2 regions of the Caballeronia sp. LjRoot31 genome follow, and region 1 is predicted to be linked to the other one. Evidence: riboswitches for the same ligand, from Rfam matches in the RefSeq annotation. Region 1 holds a riboswitch; the other holds the start of a gene.
What was found. A riboswitch is a leader RNA that binds a small molecule or an ion and turns the genes downstream of it on or off. The one in region 1 is predicted to bind manganese.

Region 1 (10,983 bases):
CGCGATCCAGCATGCGGCAGCCATGGCGGACTGGCAGGAAGCGGCCAGCCTGACCGAGGAGCGGACACCGCTTTTCATGGAGTTGACGCCGGAACAGGACGCCACGGCCATGGACGTGATCAAGCGGATCCAGGCAATCGATGCCGCCATTGCCGCCGACGCGAAGACAACGCAATCGGAATTGCAGATCGAATACAGTTCGGCGATGAACAAGGTCAAGGCGGCCAGCAAGTATCACCAGGCCGCCAGGTTCTGATGGGGAGAGCGAGGCCGAGGCCGGTAAGCCGCCTTAATCTTCCTCTGACTCTGAAAAGACAACAATAAGAACTAAGCGCTCAGCGCTTTGGCCACTTCAACACCCCGGGCACGTACGTGCTTCCGGGGTGTTTTCTTATGGGCTAGCGCCCCAGCGTCAGCGCCAGATACAGCGCGTAAAGCCCGCCGTTCACCAGCAGCGCCCACAGCACGACCCCGCCCTTCTTCGCGTTGAAACGCAGCCACGCAGCCGCCGCGAGCGTGATAAAAACGCCCGTCATCACCTCCACGCGCGGCTCCCACGGCGTCAGCATGATGCCGATACCGGGCAGCAGCGTCCCCTGGAACACCATTGCGCCGGTGATGTTGCCGAACGCCAGCGTATCCTTGCCGCGCCGCGCCCAGATGATGCTGTTGACCTTCTCGGGCAGTTCGGTTGCGATCGGAATGATGATCAGCGAGAGCAGCAACGCCGATATCCCCAGCACCCGCGAGACCCCTTCCACGCCGGCGATAAACCCCTTCGCACCGCCAACCAGCAACACCACGCCCAGAATCATCTGCAAGACGATGCTCGCAAGCGAGGTGGGCAACCCGAAGCGCGAGATCAGCAGCCGCTCGGGCGCCTCGGTGCCGTGGCCCTTTTCGACAAGACTGGCGGACGCACGGAACGTCGTCACCACATACGTGACATACACGCCGACCAGTCCCGCGGCAAACAGCGCGCGCACTTGCCATGCGTGATGCGGCACGAACATGGCGGCCGCCGCGATCAGGAAAGCACAGAGGAAAAAGTTGAGATCGCGGGTGAAGCCGCTATGTTCGGGCGCAACGATCCCTTTGAGGCCCCGCGTCTTGAGCACGGCGACGGCCATCAGGCACGTCGACAAGGTCGCCAGCATCAATGGCGCGCCGAGGATCGCGCCCACGCCGATCTCCTCGTTCACCGCGCGGCTGGCCGTGCCGCCCATCAACGCGATGATCGGCACGGTGGTTTCCGGCAGCGCCGTGCCGATAGCCGCGAACAGCGAACCGGTGACCCCTTCGGAGATGCCGAGCTTTTCGCCGAGATGTTCGAGCGCGTTGGTGAAGAGTTCCGATGCCGCCAGGATCACCACGAGCATCAGCGCGAGTTGCAGGAAAAGCAGCGTCATGCGGCACCTCGCGATGAAGCCGGCGAGCAGGTGACGCAATGGGAGTGGCAGAACAACGGCGGAGAAACCGGCGAACTCGAGATATGGCCTGGGGCGGATGTAGGGTGTTTTTGTTTTGGAGACACGATGATTTCACGGTCGGACGTCAGCGAACCAGGGTGCAATCCCGCGCCGTCCGACCGTGAACGACAAGATGCACCCATGGTCTCGCCAAACCTGACCGGTCGAACGCGCCACGGCTAACAAGCCGAGTATGTTGACGCGTCCTCCTCCCATTGCGGAAGGAAGGCTACTCCCCAAAGACGGCCACGAGTTTAGCGTGCGTCGGTGGATTAGGCAACCGGCCGCCGGGATGTTCAAAAAACTGTCACAAGCCCATATGCACATCCCGAATCGGTCGTTGTAGCGGAAATAACGGTTCAGTAAGCTACGGCCCCGCAGGCCCATTCGTTGCACGGGCGCGTCCGACGAAGCCCACCGTACAATAAGCTGCAACTGCCAAACAAGAAACGTCTGACTGACTAACTAACACTGACGACCACGTTCGTAACGGGAGATCCCATGCGCTTCAGAATGCTCGCAGCCGCTGTACTGGCCATCGCGCCGGTGCTCGCGATCGCGAAACCGCTCACTGTGTGCACCGAGTCGAGCCCGGATGGCTTCGACGTCGTGCAATTCAATTCGCTGGTGACGACCAACGCATCGGCGGATGTGATCTTCAACACGCTAGTCTCCTACGATGAAGTCGCGAAAAAGGTCACGCCCGCGCTCGCCGAGAAATGGGACGTGAGTCCCGACGGCCTGACCTACACGTTTCATCTGCGGCCGAACGTGGCGTTCCAGACTACGGACTACTTCACGCCGTCGAGAAAACTGAGCGCCGACGACGTGGTGTTCTCCTTTGACCGCATGCTCTCCGACAGCAATCCGTGGCACAAGGTGGCGGGTGCGAGCGGCTTCCCGCACGCGCAGTCCATGGGTCTGGTCAAGCTGATCAAGTCCGTCTCCAAAGTCGATGACAACACGGTCAAGTTCGAGCTCAACACGCCGAACGCGACCTTCGTGCCCATCCTCACCATGGGCTTTGCATCGATCTATTCGGCCGAATATGCCGGCCAGTTGCTCAAGGCCGGCCACGAAACCGACCTGAACGCGAAGCCGATCGGCACCGGTCCGTTCGTGCTGAAGAGCTACACGAAAGACGCCGTGATCCGTTACGACGTCAACCCGACGTACTGGGGAGCGAAGCCTAAAGTGGACCGGCTGATCTACGCCATCACGCCCGACGCGTCCGTGCGCGCGCAGAAAATCAAGGCCGGTGAATGCCAGATCGCGTTGTCGCCGAAACCGCAGGACGTACTCGACGCGCAGAAGGACAGTTCATTGAAAGTGGTCGAGACGCCGGCGTTCATGACGGCGTTCGTCGCATTGAACACACAGAAAAAGCCGCTCGATAACCCCAAGGTGCGTCAGGCGTTGAACATCGCCTTTGATCGTACGACGTACCTGAAGACCGTCTTCGAAAACACGGCCACGCCCGCTGTGAATCCGTACCCGCCTAACACGTGGAGCTATGACAAGCAAATCACGCCGTATCCGTATTCAGTCGATCGCGCGAAGAAGCTGCTCGCCGACGCAGGCTTCCCAAATGGTTTCGACACGACAATCTGGGTGCGTCCGAACGGCAGCGTGCTGAACCCGAATCCGAAGGTGGGCGCCGAGTTGCTGCAGGCGGATCTGGCGAAGATCGGCGTGAAGGCCCAGGTAAAAATAATCGAATGGGGTGAGCTGATCAAGGAAGCGAAGCAGGGTCAGCACGACATGTTGTTCATGGGCTGGGCCGGCGACAACGGTGATCCGGATAACTATCTATCGCCGCTATTTAGCTGCGCCGCAGTGCGCTCGGGTATCAACTTCGCGCGCTTCTGCGATCCAACGCTCGACCGGTTAATCGATGAAGGCAAGGCAACCGCAGATATAGGCAAGCGAACCAAGGCTTATACCGAAGCGCAACAGATTATCCATGACCAGGCGCTGTGGATTCCGCTTGGCTATCCGACCGCGTCGGCAATCACGCGCGGCAATGTCAGCGGATATCGAGTGAGTCCGTTCGGACGGCAGAACTTCGCTACCGTCGTGGTTCAATAGTCGTTGCCTTGATTCACTGAAGAAGCCGGGCGCGCAAACGCCCGGCTTTTTTTACTTGGGCGAGAAACGGATCACGCCGTCTTCATCATGGGTATGACGAACGAGTTCGCCCGCAAGCCAGAGCAAATGCAAATGCGCCAGCGCTTCGCCGAGTGCGAATGTCATCTGGTGTACATCGAGCGGACGCTTGAACATGAGCGGGACAATGTCAGCGGCGCTTTGCGGTTTGATCGCGCAGGCCTCGCGCACTTCCTGCAGCCGCGCAGCGTGATGATCCCGAAGCTGCCCGATGCGCGTATGCATGCCCCGAAACGGCTTGCCATGCGAAGGGAGCACGAGGGTATCGGCGGGAAGAGATTCGTAGCGGCCCAGTGAACCGAGGAACAGCGCGAGCGGATTGCCCTCCGGTTCAATAGCAAACACCGAGACGTTAGTCGAGATGCGCGGCAGCACCATGTCGCCGGAAATCAGCACCTTCGTCTGAGCGCAGAAGAACGCGCAATGTTCAGGGGAATGGCCGAACCCTGTCACCACTTCCCACTCACGGCCGCCAATCTTGACCTTGTCACCATCCCGCAGGCGACGATAAACCGGCGGAATAGATGGCACGAGCTTCGGGTAATACGTATCGCGCTTGCGCAGCGCTTCGAGCGATGCCGGGTCCGTCATCCCATGCCGGGAGAAGTGCCGCGCGGCGCGCTCGCCGCCCGCGTCGGAGCCATCGCCGGCCGACATCACGCGGCCCATGGCGTACTCGCCTAGCGACATCCAGAGCCTGACCGGGTCCCATCGTTTCTTCTCGCCGCCATTGCAGATCCAGTCTGCAAGACCGAGGTGGTCTGGGTGGCAATGCGTGACAAGCACGCGCAGCACCGGCAGGCCGTCGAGCAGCGTGTCGAAGGTGCGCTCCCAGTTCGCCCGGATCGTTTCGTCTGAAATGCCGCAATCGATAATGGTCCAGCCCGCCACGCCGTCGATCTCGTCACGCATAACCCATAGATTGATGTGATCGAGCGCAAACGGCAACGGCATGCGCACCCAGAACACGCCGGGCGTGACTTCCATCGCGTGGCCGCTCTCAGGAAGACGGTCTGCGAAAACGTAATCGAGTTGCTGTTCGAGCGGGTTCATGCGGTCGGCTCTCCGGGTTGTCAGTGGTTGCATTGCCGCCAAGTTGACGCTAACGTTAACCTGCATTTTAACGTCGACTTCAGAAAAGCGCTGGGAACCTTGTAATTTCAATGACAGACACGCGCTACACCATCACCGAACTGGCACGCGAATTCGAGATCACGCCGCGCGCGATCCGGTTCTATGAGAACCAGGGGTTGCTCACGCCGGCGCGCGAAGGAACGAACGGCATGCGCCGCGTATATTCGGCGCGCGAGCGCACGCGGCTCAAGCTGACGCTGCGCGGCAAGCGGCTTGGGTTCACGTTGCTGGAGGTGAGGAGGCTGCTCGATCTCTATGATTCACCGACCGGGACCGACACCCAGTTGCATGCGTTTCTCGACACCATCGCGGCGCATCGTGCAGTTTTGGAGCGGCAACTGGACGACCTGAACGCAACGCTCGCCGAGCTCGCCGTGTACGAAGCGCAAGGGCGTGCACTGCTTTCAACGAACGCTGAAAAACGCACGCGCAAGGCGGCAATGGCGACTGAATCCGCGGATACAAGCGGGAAGAAAAGCGCGAAGGTGCCGTGAGTTCGTAACAGGCAAGGACTGCCTTCGCTCACGAACCAAAAACGTCCGGCGATACAATGTCGGCCGGATTCAAAGCCCGGTCTGACACTTATAGATAACGTCACCACGTCACGCGACACCACACGAAGTGCAGGGTCGATATGAACCACTTTCCCAAGTTACTGTCGTCGCAGATTGGCTTCGATGTCGCGGAAACGCTGCTCGAAGGCTTCGACCGTCACTATCGCGTGTTTCGCGATGCGGCCATCGCGGCGAAGGGGCTATTCGAGGCCGGCGACTGGCACGCGCTGCAGCGGCTCGCGCGTGAGCGCATCACCTCGTACGACGATCGGGTGGAAGAGTGCGTGATGCGTCTGGAAGACGAGTACGACGCCGAGCACATAGACGATGAAATCTGGCAGCAGATCAAGTTGCATTACATCGGCTTGCTGACGTCGCACCGGCAACCCGAGTGCGCGGAAACGTTCTTCAATTCAGTGTGCTGCAAGATCCTGCATCGCTCGTACTTCAACAACGACTTTATTTTCGTGCGGCCGGCTATTTCGACGGAGTACATCGAGAACGACGAACTCGCGGCCAAGCCGACCTATCGCGCGTATTACCCGAGTAAAGACGGGCTCGCCGCGACGCTGGAGCGGATCGTGACGAACTTCCAGCTTGAGCCGCCGTTCGAGGATTTGCAGCGCGACGTTCAATGCGTGATGCAAGCCATTACCGAAGCGTTCGGCGAGTTCAAGGCTGCGCCTAACTTTCAGATTCACGTGCTGTCGTCGCTGTTCTTTCGCAACAAGGCGGCGTACATAGTGGGCCGGATCATCAACGGTGATCTCGTGGTGCCTTTCGCCGTGCCCGTGCGTCACGCATTACCCGGCCTGCTCGCGCTCGATACGGTCCTGCTGCAGCGCGAACAACTGCTAATCATCTTCAGCTTCTCGCATTCGTACTTCCTCGTGGATATGGAAGTGCCGTCGGCGTACGTGCAGTTCCTGCGCTCGATCATGCCGGGCAAACCGAAGGCGGAAATCTATACGTCGGTGGGATTGCAGAAGCAAGGCAAGAACCTGTTTTATCGCGACTTGTTGCATCACCTGTCGCATTCCAGCGATAAATTCGTCATCGCGCCCGGCATCAAGGGGCTTGTGATGCTGGTGTTCACGCTGCCTTCGTTTCCATATGTGTTCAAGCTGATCAAGGACACCTTCCCACCGCCGAAGGAAACCACACGCAAGAAGATCCAGGACAAATATCAGCTCGTCAAACGCCATGACCGGCTCGGACGCATGGCCGATACGCTCGAATATTCCAGCGTCGCGTTGCCGCTGTCGCGCCTCGACGATGCGCTGCTGAAAGAGCTCACCAAAGAGGTCCCTTCAATGATCGAATACGAAGGCGATAACCTCGTGATCAGGCATCTGTACATCGAGCGCCGCATGACGCCGTTGAACCTGTATTTGCAGAACGGCACGCTGTCGGAGATCGAGCACGGCATCAAGGAATATGGCGACGCGATCAAGGAACTGATCCAGGCGAACATCTTCCCCGGCGACATGCTCTACAAGAATTTCGGCGTCACGCGCCACGGCCGCGTGGTGTTCTACGACTACGACGAAATTGAGTACCTGACCGACTGCAATGTGCGCCGAGTGCCGCAAGCGCGCAATGAGGAAGACGAGATGTCGGGCGAGCCGTGGTACACCGTCGGGCCGCATGACATCTTCCCCGAAACCTACGACACATTCCTGCTCGGCGACCCGCGCGTGCGCGACGTGTTCATGAAACATCACGCCGATTTCTTCGACCCCGCTCTCTGGCAAAAGCATAAGGAACAGATCCTTAACGGCGAACTCGCCGACTTCTTCCCGTATGAACGCAGCGTCCGTTTTTGCGTTCGTTATCCTGAGCGTTTTCTGGACGGCGCACCCGCAGCACGCGCCGCATGAAACCTATCCGCACTGAATGCCATGCCCAACATCAACGACACCGACGCACCTGAAAGCCAGGACAACAACCCGCTCTCGCACCTGTTCGATAACAACCTGAAGTGGGTCGATCGCAAGCTCTCGGAAGACGCCGAATACTTCTCTCGCCTCGCGCACCAGCAAGCGCCCGAATATCTGTGGATCGGCTGCTCGGACTCGCGCGTGCCGGCCAACCAGATCATCGGCTTGCCGCCGGGCGAGGTGTTCGTGCACAGGAACATCGCGAACGTGGTCGTTCACTCGGACCTCAACTGCCTGTCCGTGATCCAGTTCGCGGTCGACCTGCTGAAGGTCAAGCACATCATGGTCGTCGGGCACTACGGCTGTTCCGGCGTAGGCGCGGCGCTCGTGAGCCGGCGCGTCGGCCTGGCCGATAACTGGCTGCGTCACGTGGAAGACGTGCGCGACAAACACTCCGCGCTGCTCGAAGAATGGCCGATGGGCGTCGCGAGAAATCGCCGGCTGGTGGAGCTGAATACCATCGAACAGACGGTGAACGTGTGTCATACGACCATCCTGCGCGATGCGTGGGCGCGTGGTCAGGAGATCACCGTACACGGCTGGACCTACGGCGTGCATGACGGCCGTGTGCGCAACATGGGCATGATGATCGGCGGGTCGGAGGAAGTCGAACCGACCTACCAGCGATGCATCGCGGCGCTGGCGCGCGGTGGGGCGCATTCATCGGAGAACGATGTGCTCGCCTCCGATGCCGCCCGTCTCGGCGATGTCCCGGCTATTGTGAAAGGTGTGATCAAGGAGCTGAAACATGACTGATTTCGCAGATGATCCCGTGGTGATCGTGTCGGCTGTCCGTACGCCGATGGCCGCTTTTCAAGGTGACTTCGCCACGGTGACAGCGCCGCAACTCGGCTCGGTGGCCATCCGCGCCGCGGTTGAGCGCGCCGGGCTGAAGCCTGAGCAGATCGAAGAAGCCGTGATGGGTTGCGTGCTGCCCGCCGGACTCGGTCAGGCGCCTGCGCGGCAAGCCGCGCTCGGCGCAGGCCTGCCGCTGTCCGTCGGCAGCACCACGGTCAACAAGATGTGCGGCTCGGGCATGCGCGCCGCCATGTTCGCGCACGACATGCTGCTGGCCGGCTCGGCGGACGTGATTGTCGCGGGTGGCATGGAGAGCATGACCAATGCGCCGTATTTGTTGCCCAAGGCGCGCGGCGGCATGCGCATGGGTCACGGCCAGGTGCTCGATCACATGTTCCTCGATGGCCTTGAAGACGCGTACGAAAAGGGCCAGTTGATGGGCGCGTTCGCGGAACAATGCGCCGGGTCATATAAATTTTCGCGGGAAGCGCAGGACGCGTTTGCGGTGGAGTCGCTGCGTCGCGCGAAGCGGGCCAACGAAGACGGTTCATTCGATTGGGAAATCGCGCCCGTCACCGTTGCAGGACGCAAGGGCGATACCGTCATCGATCACGATGAGCAGCCGTTCAAGGCGAATATCGACAAGATTGCGACGCTCAAACCCGCGTTCGCGAAAGATGGCACGGTGACGGCTGCCAATGCATCGTCTATTTCCGATGGCGCCGCCGCACTCGTGATGATGCGGGCATCGACGGCGAAACGGCTCGGCGTCACGCCGCTCGCGCGGGTCGTCGGACACAGCACTTTCGCGCAGGAACCGGCGTTGTTCACGACTGCGCCTGTTGGTGCGATCCGCAAGCTGCTGGATAAAAACGGCTGGCGCGCGAACGAAGTCGATCTCTTCGAGATCAACGAAGCGTTTGCCGTCGTCGCGATGGCTGCCATGCAGGAACACGACTTGCCCCACGACAAGGTCAACGTCAACGGCGGCGCTTGTGCGTTGGGGCATCCGATCGGCGCATCGGGCGCGCGGATTCTCGTTACGCTGATCGGCGCATTGCGTCAGCGCGGATTGAAACGCGGCGTGGCGAGCTTGTGCATCGGCGGCGGGGAAGCGACGGCGATGGGTATCGAACTGGTTTAGAGCATCGTGCAGGAGAACGTCATGAAAACCGTATTGATCGTGGGTGCATCGCGCGGACTCGGCCACGAATTCGCGCGAGGATATTGCCGCGATGGCTGGCGCGTGCTCGCCACCGCTCGCGATGCCGCGTCGCTGAAAGCACTCGACGCCATGGGCGCAAAAACCTTCTCGCTCGATACAACTCAACCTGAGCAGATCGCCGCGCTTGGCTGGCAACTCGATGGCGAGAAACTCGATGTCGCGATCATCGTGTCGGGCGTCTATGGTCCGCGAACTGAACACGTGGAAACCGTGCTGCCGGAGGATTTCGATCAGGTCATGCATACCAACGTCCGCGGTCCGATGCAACTGCTGCCCATTCTCCTGCCGCTCACCGACGCCGCGCATGGCGTGCTCGCCGTACTGTCCAGCAAGATGGGCGGTATCGCGGAGATGAACGGGACGGCGGGATGGCTGTATCGCGTGAGCAAGGCTGCAGTGAATGCGGCGTTGAAGGCGACATCGCTGGAAGCGCGCGGCTCGACTTGCATCGCGTTGCATCCGGGATGGGTGCGCACCGGGATGGGCGGCGCGTCGGCGGCGATCGAACCGGCACACAGCATCTCCGGAATGCGCGCGGTGATTGCAGCGGCTGCGGCGAACCCTAAAAAATTCAACGGCTCGTTCGTGCAGTACGACGGTACGCCGCTCTCGTGGTGAACGCCGTATATTAGTAAGGCATCCGAAGTTAGCGTTTCAATCAAACGCTCTCTCAACCGTTCATCAAACGAAAAGGACATGAAGTGGCGTATCAAGTACATGGCGTGGCGTCATCGGGGAATTGCTACAAGGTCCGGCTTGCGCTCGAACAACTGAGCCGGCCGTATGTCTGGCATGAGGTCGACATGATGAACGGCGCCACGCGCACCGAAGCGTTTCGTCAGCTGAATCCGAACGGCAAGGTTCCAGTGCTGCAGATCGATGAGCACACGTGCCTGTTCGAATCGGACGCGATCCTGTATTACCTCGCTGAAGGCACGCCGTTGCTGCCCACGGACCGTCTCTCGCGGGCGCGCGTCCTGCAATGGATGTTCTTCGAGCAGTACAGCCACGAACCCAACATCGCGGTTGCGCGCTTCATCCTTCAGTTCGTCAAACATCCTGACGATCCTCGCCTGCCCGAGAAAACCGCTGGCTCGTATCGTGCGCTCGACGTGATGGAGACGCATCTCGCGACGCGGACGTATTTCGTCGATGAGCAATACACCATCGCGGACATTGCGCTGTATGCGTACACCCATGTCGCCGATGACGCCAACCTCGACCTCGGCCGGTATCCGGCCATTCGCGCATGGCTTGCGCGCGTGAAAGCGCAGCCGCGGCACATCGAAATGCCCGGTGTCGACGTATGACACAAGTAGTGGAATGCCCTTGCGGCGGCGCGTCGCCGGGGTCGAGCAATGCGAAACGCCCGCCTCGCTACGCGGATTGCTGCGGGCGGTTCATGGAAGGCGGCGCGCCGGCGGGCAACGCGATGGAGCTGATGCGTTCGCGCTACAGCGCCTACGTGCTTGGCAACACGGCGTATTTGCGCGCGACCTGGGCCGAGAAAATCTGTCCCCGCGACCTGGAAACCTCCGCCGATCCCACCACCCGATGGCTCGGCTTGCGGATAAAACGCCACACGCCCGTTGACGCAGATCACGCCGAGGTCGAATTTGTCGCGCGCTACAAGCTTGGCGGCCGGGCGTTCCGGCTGCATGAGACGAGCCGGTTCGAACGCGATGCTGCCGGGTTGT
Region 2 (10,983 bases), on a different contig from region 1:
GACAGGGCTACATCTTCGTGCCGCACGGCGAGACCGGCGCGGTGGAGCGTGCTATCCGGCGGGCATCGACCGAGGCGTGAAGGACGCACGGGCCCTTGTGCGTGAATAGCCGCTCGTGAATATGTATCCGCTGAAATGATCCGTTACCAACTGCATCAGTTATTTCTTCTGTACCCGCATAAGATCAGTTCCATAGTCCCGACCGCGGGATCTGGAGAACTCAAATGAAACGCGTAGCAGCAGTGTTGGTGTTGGCCGGAAGTCTTGCCATGTCAGGTCAGGCGTCCGCACACGGGGGTGGCGGAGACGGTGGTGCGGTAGTCGGCGCGCTGCTGGGCGGCGCGGTGATTGGCGCGGTGGTGGGGGCCGCTGTGGCTCAGCCGACGTACGCACAACCTGTCTATGCGCAGCCGGTATATCAGCCGGTCTATGCGCAACCCGTCTATGCACAGCCAGCCTACGCGCAACCTGGCCCGCCGCCGGGATACTGCTTCGATAATTACCGCCGTGCGTATGTACCGTGCGGACCGCCGCCGCAGCAGGGTTATTACCAGCAACAAGGCTGGTAAAACCGAATCACTTCGAGATGACAAAACCGGGCCGCCAAGCCCGGTTTTTTATTTTGCCGAGTCCCCGCGCGAATCGACGTGTGGGGCAAAAGCTGGTCAAAAAACCAATCCAAGGTCACAAATACTGCTGGCCCACGATCCCCGGAATGCCCGCCAGGCAAGCGTTACCGCCCGTGGAACAGCCGCTTGCGCGGCATGCCCCTTGCACTGGAATGAGAGCGAGCGTTGCGACGTCAGTCCTGCGCAACGCACTCAACGGTATTTCAAGGAGGCTGCAATGAAACACGTAACGAAGAAGATTTTGGTGTCTGCGCTGGTACTGGGCCTGTCGGGTGGTGCGGGCAGTGTTTATGCGCAGGCGGGTGGGGGAGGTGGCGCAGGTGGTGGTGCAGGCGGTGGCGGTGCGGGCGGTGGTTCATCAGGTGGCGGGTCGGCCGGTGGTGCAGGCGTGGGCGGCGGCGGAGGAGGGGTGGGCGGAGCCAATGCCGGCGGCGCCAACGGCGCGGGAATGAGTGGTGCGCCGGGAGGCACCGCAGTGGGCGGCGGGATGGGAACCGGGACAGGCTCCACGCCTAACATGGGGAATAGTTCGAGCACAAATAACAACTCGACCGCTGCATCACCAAATGGTAGTGGGACAATGTCAAAGCCGCAGTAACAGGGTTGGGTGTTTCGCCTGGGTCCTTGGGGAATCGGGCTGACGGATTCTGCCGGTCGCTGAGCGCCGGCAGATCCGCCCCGAGCGCGTTGCTGACCAACCCTGGCGCGAGCGAACCAACCTTGGAGCCCTGACGCTTTGCACTCTTCGGATTCCGCCGCACTCGACTTGCCATTGCCGTTACGCAATTTCGCCGCGACCCGGCGAATCCTGCTGGTCGTGCTGGCGGCATCGATCCTTTTTCCGATCGTGTTCCTGCTTGGCTACGGTTATTACGATTACCAGCGCCGCATGATCGAATCCAATGACATTGCCGATCGCGTGGCCCGTGTCGCCGATGAACAAGCCGTCAAGGTGCTCGACCTCAACCGCGAAATCTCGACGCGTATTGTCGAAATGCTCGCCGATAGCGACGACGCCCAGATCCACGCAAATCAGAAAGCCATCCACGACCGCCTGAGCGCGATCGGCGAATCGTTCGCCCAAGTAGCGGGCATCACCATTTTCGGCGTGACGGGTGAGATGCTCGCCAGCAACCGCTATTTTCCGGTGCCGGCCGTGTCGATTGCCGATCGCGAGGACTTTACCGCTGCTCGCTCCATCCGCCCGGACCCCTATTTTTCCCTGCCGCTCCTCGGCAGCGTCCAGCAAGCCGACGTATTCACGACCAGCGTCGGGCGCAGCCTGAACGACGGCCGTTTTGCCGGCGTCGTGTCGATCGCGCTCAAACGCGATTATTTCGCGGGCTTCTATCGCGATCTGTCGAATGGTGAGTCCGGCATGAGCGTCGGCCTGTTTCGCCGCGACGGCGGCATTCTCGTGCGCGAGCCGCCCAACCGCGCCGGCATTACCCACGCTCACGACACGGCTTTCACCAGCGCCATGCGCAACAACGAACTGTTCGGGCGCTTGCGGATACGCTCAAGTATTGACGGCGTGGAGCGCGTGGTGGCGTTTCGTCGTGTGGGGGACTACCCGCTTTACGTGACAAGCGCCATTCCAGCCTCCGCAATCCTCGCGCAATGGCGGCAGTACTACACGTTGATCGCGGTGATCACGGCGGCGCCGTGCATCGCGGTCTGGCTGCTCGTGCTGTTTTCGCTGCGCCAGTTGCGGGCCCAGCAGGTTGCATGGGAGCGCTGGCAGGCGGAAGTCGCCATGCGGCTTTCGGCCGAGGCATCCAGCCGGCAATTGCGGCGCATGGGTGCGCTCGGCAATCTGGTGGCCAACGTGGCGCACGACTTCAATAACCTGCTGATGGTGGTGGCGGCGAATATGGAGCTTGCACGGCGCAAGAATTTCAATGGGCTTGAAAGGGAAGTCCTGGCAGTGGAGCGCGCGACCGCCGGTGCCGAAGCGCTCGCACGACGCTTGCTCAGCGTCGCACGCAAGCAACCGCTCAAGCAGGCGCCGATCGACCTCGCTGTCTGGCTGCCCGCGGCGGCCGGGCTGATCGAAACGGCGGCGGGGGAGAAGGTCCAGGTGAAAGTGCACGTGCCGCCGGACATGTGGCAGGTTCGCGCGGACGCTACCGAACTCGAGTTCGCGATCATCAACATTGTTGTGAATGCCCGCGATGCGATGCCCCACGGCGGCCGTTTTGTCATCCGCAGCCAGAATGTTCGCGTGACCGCCGACAACGTTTTGCCCGACGGCGAATATGCGCTGCTCGCCTTCACCGACAGCGGCGAGGGCATGCCCGAAACGACCGCACGGCGTGCATTCGAGCCGCTGTTCACGACCAAGCTCAGCGGCTCGGGCACGGGCCTGGGGTTGGCGCAAGTGCTGGCGGCATGCGAGCAGGCGGGTGGTACCGCGCGCCTTGACAGCGTGCCGGGACGCGGCACGACCGTGCGGATTTATCTGCCCCGATACCACGCTCCATCCGCCGTGCCGGTGACTGCGCCGGACGACGCGGCGTACCCGGCGGATTCGCCAGGTACGCTGGATTCGCCGGACAAGGCTGCGCCCGCGCGGCTGCATCCGGGTTCGATCTTGCTGGTGGAAGACAACGAGGAAGTGGCGGCGGGTGTGGCGGCGGTGCTCGCCACCTTTGGCTGCGATGTGCGCCACGAACTCACCGCCGACAAAGCCTTCGACCTGCTCAGCGAAGGCAGCCGCTTCGACCTGGTGTTGTCGGATATACAAATGCCTGGCCGGTTAAACGGCATCGACCTGGCTGAGAAAGTGCGCGGTACCTGGCCCTTGCAACGGATTGTATTGATGACCGGTTATGCCGACGAATTCGAGCGCGCGCGTCACACCGGGGTGACCATTCTTGCGAAGCCGTTTAATATCGACGAACTGCGGGAACTGGTGCTGCGCTAACTCATCGGTGCGGTATTCGGCGTGAAAAAATTGCTGAGTAGTCCGAGACATCCCGAGTCGGACAGGGACGGCGGCAATGGGATTATTGTTTCCCTCATCGATGCCCATGGGAGGTGAGGGCGGCCCTTTGCCGGATCAGCAAGGATCGCTTCGCGCCGGGCAATGAGAGGGAGTTGATCGGTGGTGGTTACGTTACTGCAGAGCGCTGAAGCGGAGAGTCAGTCGCCGGTCGTTCCGGTGTTGCTGTTGGCATCGGTACCGGCATCGGCATCGGAGCCGAATTGAGGAGCGAACGCCTTGGCTCGCAGGCTGATTTTTTCCGCGTAGGCTTTCGAACCGCCGTAGCTCTTCAGGGCCGCACCCACATCGCCGCGAGCGGACTGGACATAACCGTGAAGAATCGCCGATCCCGCTTCAATATTCGCGGTTGCTTCCGTCAAGTCGATGTTGCGCACGAGCTGCCTGTGAGCGGCCGGCACGACCTGCATCAGCCCGGTTGCGCCATTGGCGCCTCGGGCTTTTTCCTTGAAGCGGGATTCAACGGAGATGATGGCGAGGAGGAGGGCGGGAGGGAGCGAGTATTTCGATGCGGCTGACATGACCGCGGCTGAAATCTGCTCCGCTTTTGCGCGCGCCACGCCGAACTTCTGGGAGATCAGGCGGGAGACCTGATGAGTGGCCTCGGCGGTGGCGTCGCTGGCTGCTGCGTCTTGCTGGGCGGCTTCAGGGGCACGTTCCTGAGCCACCGCGCCCTGCACCGGTCCTAGCATCGCGCCGAACGTCAGCGCAGCAAGCCAAAGGAGTCTGCTCATGGGAAAGTGGCCTTGGAAAGGAAGGTCGCATTATACCGACGAGAAAAATCCTTGCAAATCATGTGTTTGCTATTGCGGGAGCGGGTCTGGGCGCTGTCGGCGATTGGCATTGCCCGGCGGTTCGATCGGGAAGCTTGCCATTCTCGGCTGGCCGCGTTGTATTGGCCTGGACTTTGGTGACAGCTTTGCCGTCCGGCAAAATTATCTGGGTTTGTCCGCGGTGTGGACCAGTGCGGAGCCTTGATCCGTCTCAGTGGGCATGACGGAAGCGGCCCGGGAGTGTCCCTTCGCCCTATCGGGGAAAGCTTACAAATTCATTTCGGGCATGGTAGCCTCCGTCCGTCTTTGGGGAGTAGCCGGCTTCCACTTGCTGGAAGCGCTCATGTCAACACGCTTGGTTCGATCGAACCGTGGCATGAGCAGCCGTTAGTTTTTGGGTTGGCAAGACCATCGATGTGTCGGTGAGACCGGTCGGGCTCGCCGCTGCATCGCATGTTCTCGCCCGACCCGAATGCCATAACGACATCCTGACATCCCCATGAATATTGCTTCTACTCTCCTGCTCGCCTTCGCCATGTCGACGGACGCCTTCGCCGCTGCGGTCGGCAAGGGCGCCACACTGCATCGTCCGCGGATTCGCGAGGCGCTTCGTACTGGCCTGATCTTCGGCGTGATTGAAGCCATCACGCCGCTGGTTGGCTGGGCGCTCGGCAAGACCGCCGCTCCGTATGTCGCCTCATGGGATCACTGGATCGCGTTCAGCCTGCTGCTCGTGCTCGGCGTACGTATGATCACGTCCGGCCTGCGCGCGCCCACGCCGGACGTCGAGAAGCCCAACAGTCACGGTTTCTGGCTGTTGGCGTTCACCGGGTTCGCCACGAGTATCGACGCGATGGCGGTGGGAGCGGGACTCGCTTTTATCGATGTGAATATCTTGTCGACCGCCGCGACTATCGGATTGGCGACGTTGATCATGGTGACCCTGGGCGTGATGGTCGGGCGTTTTCTGGGCAAGGCCGTGGGGCAGCGCGCGGAGATTGCGGGCGGGCTCATTCTTGTTGTTATCGGGTCGGTGATCCTGGCCGAGCATCTTGGCTATATGAGTTGAAGTAGCGGATTGCGGTTGGCTGCGGCAAGGCGCTCCTTCTTGTGCGTGGAGATTCTTGCCGCGACCGCGTTCAATGCCTCGCATGGAGGGGACGTCCGGCGGTCTTTGCCGGCAGCCGCGCAGCGAGTGCCGATGCCAGGACGCGCGTCGAAACGAGGGGATTGTTCATGGCAGAGATTTTTATAAATTAATAAGGGTTGCGAAATAGTTCAGACGAACCACGCATTTCCATTTTCATCCGACGGGACCCTTGCTGTGTCCGTCACTCAAGGATCTGTCGGGCCTCGTCATGGCAGCATCCTTTCCATCAGTCGATCGCGGTCCATCAACTGATGTTTGAGCGCACCGGCTACATGCAGAACGATCAGCGCGATCAACACCCAGGCACTGACCATATGCACCGTGAAGAAAATCTTTCGCAAGCCGGGGTCGTCCCAGGCCCACATTGGCAGCGGGACGCCCCAGAAGCGCGTGCTGAACTTGTTGAATGACGAGCCGAGATAACCCGTCAGCGGCATGACGATCATCGCCACGTATAAAAGACCTTGGGTCATGCTCGCGGCGACGCGTTGCCATGCTGGCATCGGGGGAAGCGGAGGCCGGCCTGCAACCAGGCGAACCACGATGCGAATCAGCACAAGCAGGAAGACGGTCATCCCGAGCGACTTGTGGAAGTTGGTCAGGCTCGACTTGAAAGCGAGGCCTTTCGGCAGCCCGGCCATGTAGAGGCCAATACCGAGCATGACGATGATCGCCAACCCGATTACCCAGTGCAGAGCGATCTGCGCGGATGAATAACGCAGCACACCGGCGCTTGCATCGAGCGGCGCGGCGGACGAATTCGCGATGTTCATGGTCGCCTCCTTCGGTTGATTGCGGCGCGGGCCGTGTCTCGCCTTTTCCTTACGCGTGTCCTTATTGCGTGCTCCACGGGTTACTCCACCATACGCCGATTGGTTTCATCCGACGAGCGGCAGTTCTACGCGTGTACCCACTAAGAGATCGCCGGCAGCGAGCTGGCGTTCAACTCAGTGAAAAGCAGCACAATCGACATTCCCTTTAAGTCGGGAGCAACGCCGACGTCAGCCAGTAATTCGTTTCATTATGCTTACGCATACATTGCCCGCGTATTGCTTTTGGTGCGAAAAATGAAGTCTTAAGGATGTAATAACCACGCATCGACAACGCGTTAAAACTATTTCTGCTCTGCTTAACGAATGGGGTTGACTTGACATTTAACGCGCGCCTAGAATCCGGGCATCGTAACAAACGGGGCTAATGCCTTGGACAGTTGTAGTAGTCGACCTTCGAAGTTTTTCTCTGCCTGACCGGCAGGACGTTCGCGCTTGATTCCCTAGCCGCCGTCTTGCCAGCAGGCAGACGGTGCGCGCCGCAGTGAATACCCCGTGCACCTTGAAACAAGCGTATTGACGTCGGGATTGCTCGCGTCCATACGAATCGCGTTGCGAGCTAACACTCGTGACTGGTTCCGCTCGCGCTTTTGAAACAGAAAGTGCGCCGTGCGGATGATGACGTGCGTGCATACGCAACAAAGGAGCCGCCATGCCGGACAGTGACAGTTATCCCATACGCCGCAGTACTTTCACTTTTGCCAGGGAAGGCGAGTAGATCCTTTTCGTCGCACGCATTGCGTGTCCGAATACCGTTCTGCTGGCTTTCCAACCACTGAAAAGCCAATAGTCGGAGAAGCATCATGAACTTCGGTTTGCTCGTCTCACACCGTCCGCACGTCCAGGAATCACCCCTTCACGACAACGCCATGCTGTCGCTGGAATCCACCCGCCGGCATCGCTGCGCTAGCGCATGGCGCGCATTTCGAAAATTCATCTTTCACGCCTGATTAATAACGTTCCCGTGTACACCGCGCGGGGTCTCCTGGGCTTCATCAAGGGATGACTCGCGTCGTTCGTACACGGGATAAGTACGGCACATCCCTATCGGCCACCCACGCTTTCTGGAAAATAATAATGTCCACTCCATCCCAGGTTCTACCACCGCGCAGCGCTGTGCTCGATGATGCGCACGTTGGCGACATCAAGGGTGCACTCGGCACGATCGCCCAACACGACACAGGCGCACGCACCAGTTGGTGGGCACGCATCCGCACGCTCATGGCCATTCTCGGCCCCGGCCTGATCGTGATGGTGGGCGACAATGACGCCGGCGCTTTCGGCACCTATACACAAGCGGGTCAGAACTACGGAACAACCTTGCTATGGACGTTGCTGCTGCTGGTTCCGGTTCTATTCGTCAACCAGGAAATGGTGCTGCGTCTGGGGGCTGTTACCGGAGTCGGTCACGCCCGCCTGATCTTCGAACGCTTTGGAAAATTCTGGGGTGCCTTTAGCGTCATCGACCTGTTTATTCTCAACGCGCTCACTATTGTGACCGAATTTATCGGCATCACGTTTGTCCTCGATTTCTTCGGCATTTCCAAAATACTGGGTGTGTGCATTGCCGCAGCGCTGACCATGGCGGCCGTCAGTACGGGAAGCTTCAGACGTTTCGAGCGCTTTGCGATTGTTCTATGTCTGTTGAGCTTGCTGCTTGTTCCCGTGCTCGTATCGATCCATCCGCCCGTGTCGCAGATGGCAAGCAATTTCTTTGTGCCAACCTGGCCGGCACATTCCAAACTGAGCGACGTAATGTTGCTCGTGATCGGTATTGTTGGCACCACCGTTGCACCGTGGCAATTGTTTTTCCAGCAAAGCTATATAGTCGACAAGCGTATTACGCCGCGTTTCATGAAGTATGAGAAAGCCGACCTGTGGATTGGTATTGTCTTCGTGATGATCGGCGGCGTGGCAATGATGTCCTTTTGCGCGGCGCTGTACGCCGGCAAGTCCGAGTTCGGTAACTTCACCGATGCCGGCGGGGTGATTGCGGACTTGAGCAAATACGCGGGACGCACGAGCGCCACGCTGTTCGCCGTGGCCTTGCTTGACGCATGCATCATTGGCGCTGCTGCGGTGTCGCTGTCGACTGCCTACGCCATTGGCGACGTATTCAAGATTCGTCACTCGCTGCATCGTGGTGTGTCGGACGCAAAGGGTTTCTATCTGGTTTATTTCGGCATTGTGGCGGCTGCTGCCGCACTCGTGCTCATTCCCGGCAGCCCGCTTGGACTGCTGACGGAAGCCGTGCAAACACTCGCGGGCGTTTTGTTGCCTGGCGCAACGGTTTTCCTGCTGTTATTGTGCAACGACCAAGCCGTGCTGGGACCGTGGGCCAACTCGAAGAAGCTCAACGTTTTCACGGGCGCTGTTATTTGGGTCCTGGTGATGTTGTCGATTATCCTGACGGCATCCGTTGTGTATCCGGACATCGGCGGCGAGACTATTCTTGAATTGCTGGGTGGTGGAACTGCATTGGCCGTGGTGGGATATCTGGCCATGGTGGTCTTTCGCAAACGTGGCCACGAAGTATCGGATGGCACACAAGGGCGCACGGAGCAGCGCTATCTGAAGGAAACGCGGGATACGTGGCGCATGCCGCCTCTGAATGAGCTGCTGCCGCCGAACCTCACGCTGACAAAGCGGATCTGGATGGGTGTGCTTCGCGGTTACCTGATCGTGGCGGTTGGGCTGGTGGTGGTAAAGGTCGTGCAGATGATCTGGTTGCACTAGGAGCAATGCGCGGGCGTGGCTCCGTTCGTTATGACGGTGCCATGTCCGCTCTATTGAAGCGCGCAATCAATGCAATAGCCGACGAAGGATTGGTGATGGACCAAAATCAGCTTGGCCGCACAATCAGCCTGGCGCGCCGCCTCATAGGGCTGCTTGTTCTTCTGCTAGTCGCCATTCTCAATCCCACTACGCGGTCATTTACTTCCAACCTGATTCAGGTATCGGCGCAGTCGCCTATCAGCGTTGAAAAACACTGGGTCGTCACCGGCTATTGCCGGGTGTATGGAAAGTACTGCCTCAGTAAATTCATGGGCAGTATGTAGGGCGTCCGGGAAGGTCGCGGGCAGCAATCTGCGCGTTTGCATCCTGAAAGCTTCTTGGCACGGCGCTTACCCAGGACCGAGCAACCGGTCGTTAATCACTTGCTGTTCGCGGCTGCGCGTGAGAATCCAGCGATGGAAAACGCGGCAGTGCGGCTGGTCGAAGCTGCTGGCCTGCCAGGTCAAAAAATAGGGCGAGGGCAGCGCAACGCCAACCGGAAACGGCAACACGAGGCGCCCTGCGCTCAGGTCATCGACGATCATCGATGTCTGCGCCAGCACGAAACCATGACCTTCAATAGCGGCCTGTATCGCGAGTCCTGACAACGAAAACACCAGGCGATTGCTGCGCACATCCTCGGGGCAATCAATGCCTTTGGCCGCAAACCACTCGCGCCAGGACGGCGGCGAGGAGAACTTGGGAAACCAGTCTATTGACAGCAACGGGTAAGCCAGGATGTCGTCCAGCTTGACGAGCGGTCGCCCGGTGTTGAGCAACCGAGGGCTGCATACGGGTACGACACTGTCACGAAACAACTCCACCGTCGTGCCTGCATGATCGATGCGCTCGCCGTAGGTAACGCGGAAGTCGATCTCGGGGCCATCGGGCGACGGCTCCGAATGCGTGCCGTCCAGATACACATCCAGTTCCGGATGCTCGCTTTGCCACTCGTAGATGCGCGGCGCGAGCCACTTTGTCAGTAGCGAGGGCAGCGCGCTCACGCTCAAGCTGCGCCTGTTCCTGACTCGCTCGATCTCGGCGCCCGCCACGCGCAGGCTTTCAAACGCCGCTGCGCAGGTCTCGTGGTAACGCACGCCGGCTGCGGTCAGACGCAGCCGTTTGCCTTCTCTCGCCAGCAGCCGCATGCCCAAGGAATCTTCCAGGATCTTGATCTGCTGGCTGACCGCACCCGGCGAGACGCCGAGGCGGCGCGCCGTCTCGACTACGCCTCCGCAACGGCCCAGGGTGTCGAATACCTGTAACGCTCGCAGTGGCGGAAGTGTGTCCATGATTAGCGGGTGGGGCCCAGGTCGTTTTAGAAATTCTAAACGATGTCAAAGTTCAAGCCCTCTGTTCTTTTCAATTTTGGGTTTCTAAGCTTAAGTCCCAAGGGATGAGAACGGATAGAACGGCCTCAACGGTTGTCTTCCGAATGGAACGGAGGGGGGCAATGTTCTTAAGAAATGCATGGTACGTGGCGGCATGGAGCAGCGAGATTGGCGACGGCCTGCATCCGTTGATCCTGCTTGGCGAGCCGGTGGTTTTATATCGCAAACCCGGAGGCGCGCTGGTTGGACTTGAAGACGCTTGCCCGCACCGGAAGCTGCCTTTGTCGATGGGACGCCTGCAGGACGGACAGATTGAATGCGGTTACCACGGCCTCACATTCGATTGCTCGGGAGCCTGCGTACGAGCACCGGGCATGGCGAGGATTCCATCGGCCGCGCGGGTTCGAAGCTACCCTGTCGAAGAGCGTTACGGTCTGGTCTGGATCTGGATGGGCTCGCCGGAGCAGGCGAACGCAGACACTATTTTCGCA

Region 2: another riboswitch for manganese. It lies ahead of mntP (manganese efflux pump MntP); the one in region 1 lies ahead of ACSQ8V_RS00850 (sodium:calcium antiporter).

Annotation. Positions count from the first base shown of each region.
Region 1 is NZ_CAXURX020000001.1:184,579-195,561, reverse strand. It holds gene fliT (flagellar protein FliT) at 1-256, shown strand, start outside; gene ACSQ8V_RS00850 (sodium:calcium antiporter) at 399-1,409, opposite strand; yybP-ykoY riboswitch at 1,546-1,723, opposite strand; gene ACSQ8V_RS00845 (ABC transporter substrate-binding protein) at 1,971-3,557, shown strand; gene ACSQ8V_RS00840 (MBL fold metallo-hydrolase) at 3,609-4,688, opposite strand; gene ACSQ8V_RS00835 (MerR family transcriptional regulator) at 4,799-5,263, shown strand; gene aceK (bifunctional isocitrate dehydrogenase kinase/phosphatase) at 5,404-7,203, shown strand; gene can (carbonate dehydratase) at 7,225-8,019, shown strand; gene ACSQ8V_RS00820 (acetyl-CoA C-acetyltransferase) at 8,012-9,205, shown strand; gene ACSQ8V_RS00815 (SDR family oxidoreductase) at 9,227-9,904, shown strand; gene ACSQ8V_RS00810 (glutathione S-transferase family protein) at 9,988-10,596, shown strand; gene ACSQ8V_RS00805 (YchJ family protein) at 10,593-10,983, shown strand, end outside.
Region 2 is NZ_CAXURX020000002.1:2,228,664-2,239,646, reverse strand. It holds gene ACSQ8V_RS28335 (response regulator) at 1-80, shown strand, start outside; gene ACSQ8V_RS28330 (hypothetical protein) at 225-569, shown strand; gene ACSQ8V_RS28325 (hypothetical protein) at 847-1,227, shown strand; gene ACSQ8V_RS28320 (ATP-binding protein) at 1,366-3,555, shown strand; gene ACSQ8V_RS28315 (transglycosylase SLT domain-containing protein) at 3,774-4,367, opposite strand; yybP-ykoY riboswitch at 4,703-4,880, shown strand; gene mntP (manganese efflux pump MntP) at 4,906-5,475, shown strand; gene ACSQ8V_RS28305 (cytochrome b) at 5,763-6,329, opposite strand; gene ACSQ8V_RS28300 (NRAMP family divalent metal transporter) at 7,464-9,122, shown strand; gene ACSQ8V_RS28295 (hypothetical protein) at 9,164-9,445, shown strand; gene ACSQ8V_RS28290 (LysR substrate-binding domain-containing protein) at 9,512-10,453, opposite strand; gene ACSQ8V_RS28285 (aromatic ring-hydroxylating dioxygenase subunit alpha) at 10,615-10,983, shown strand, end outside.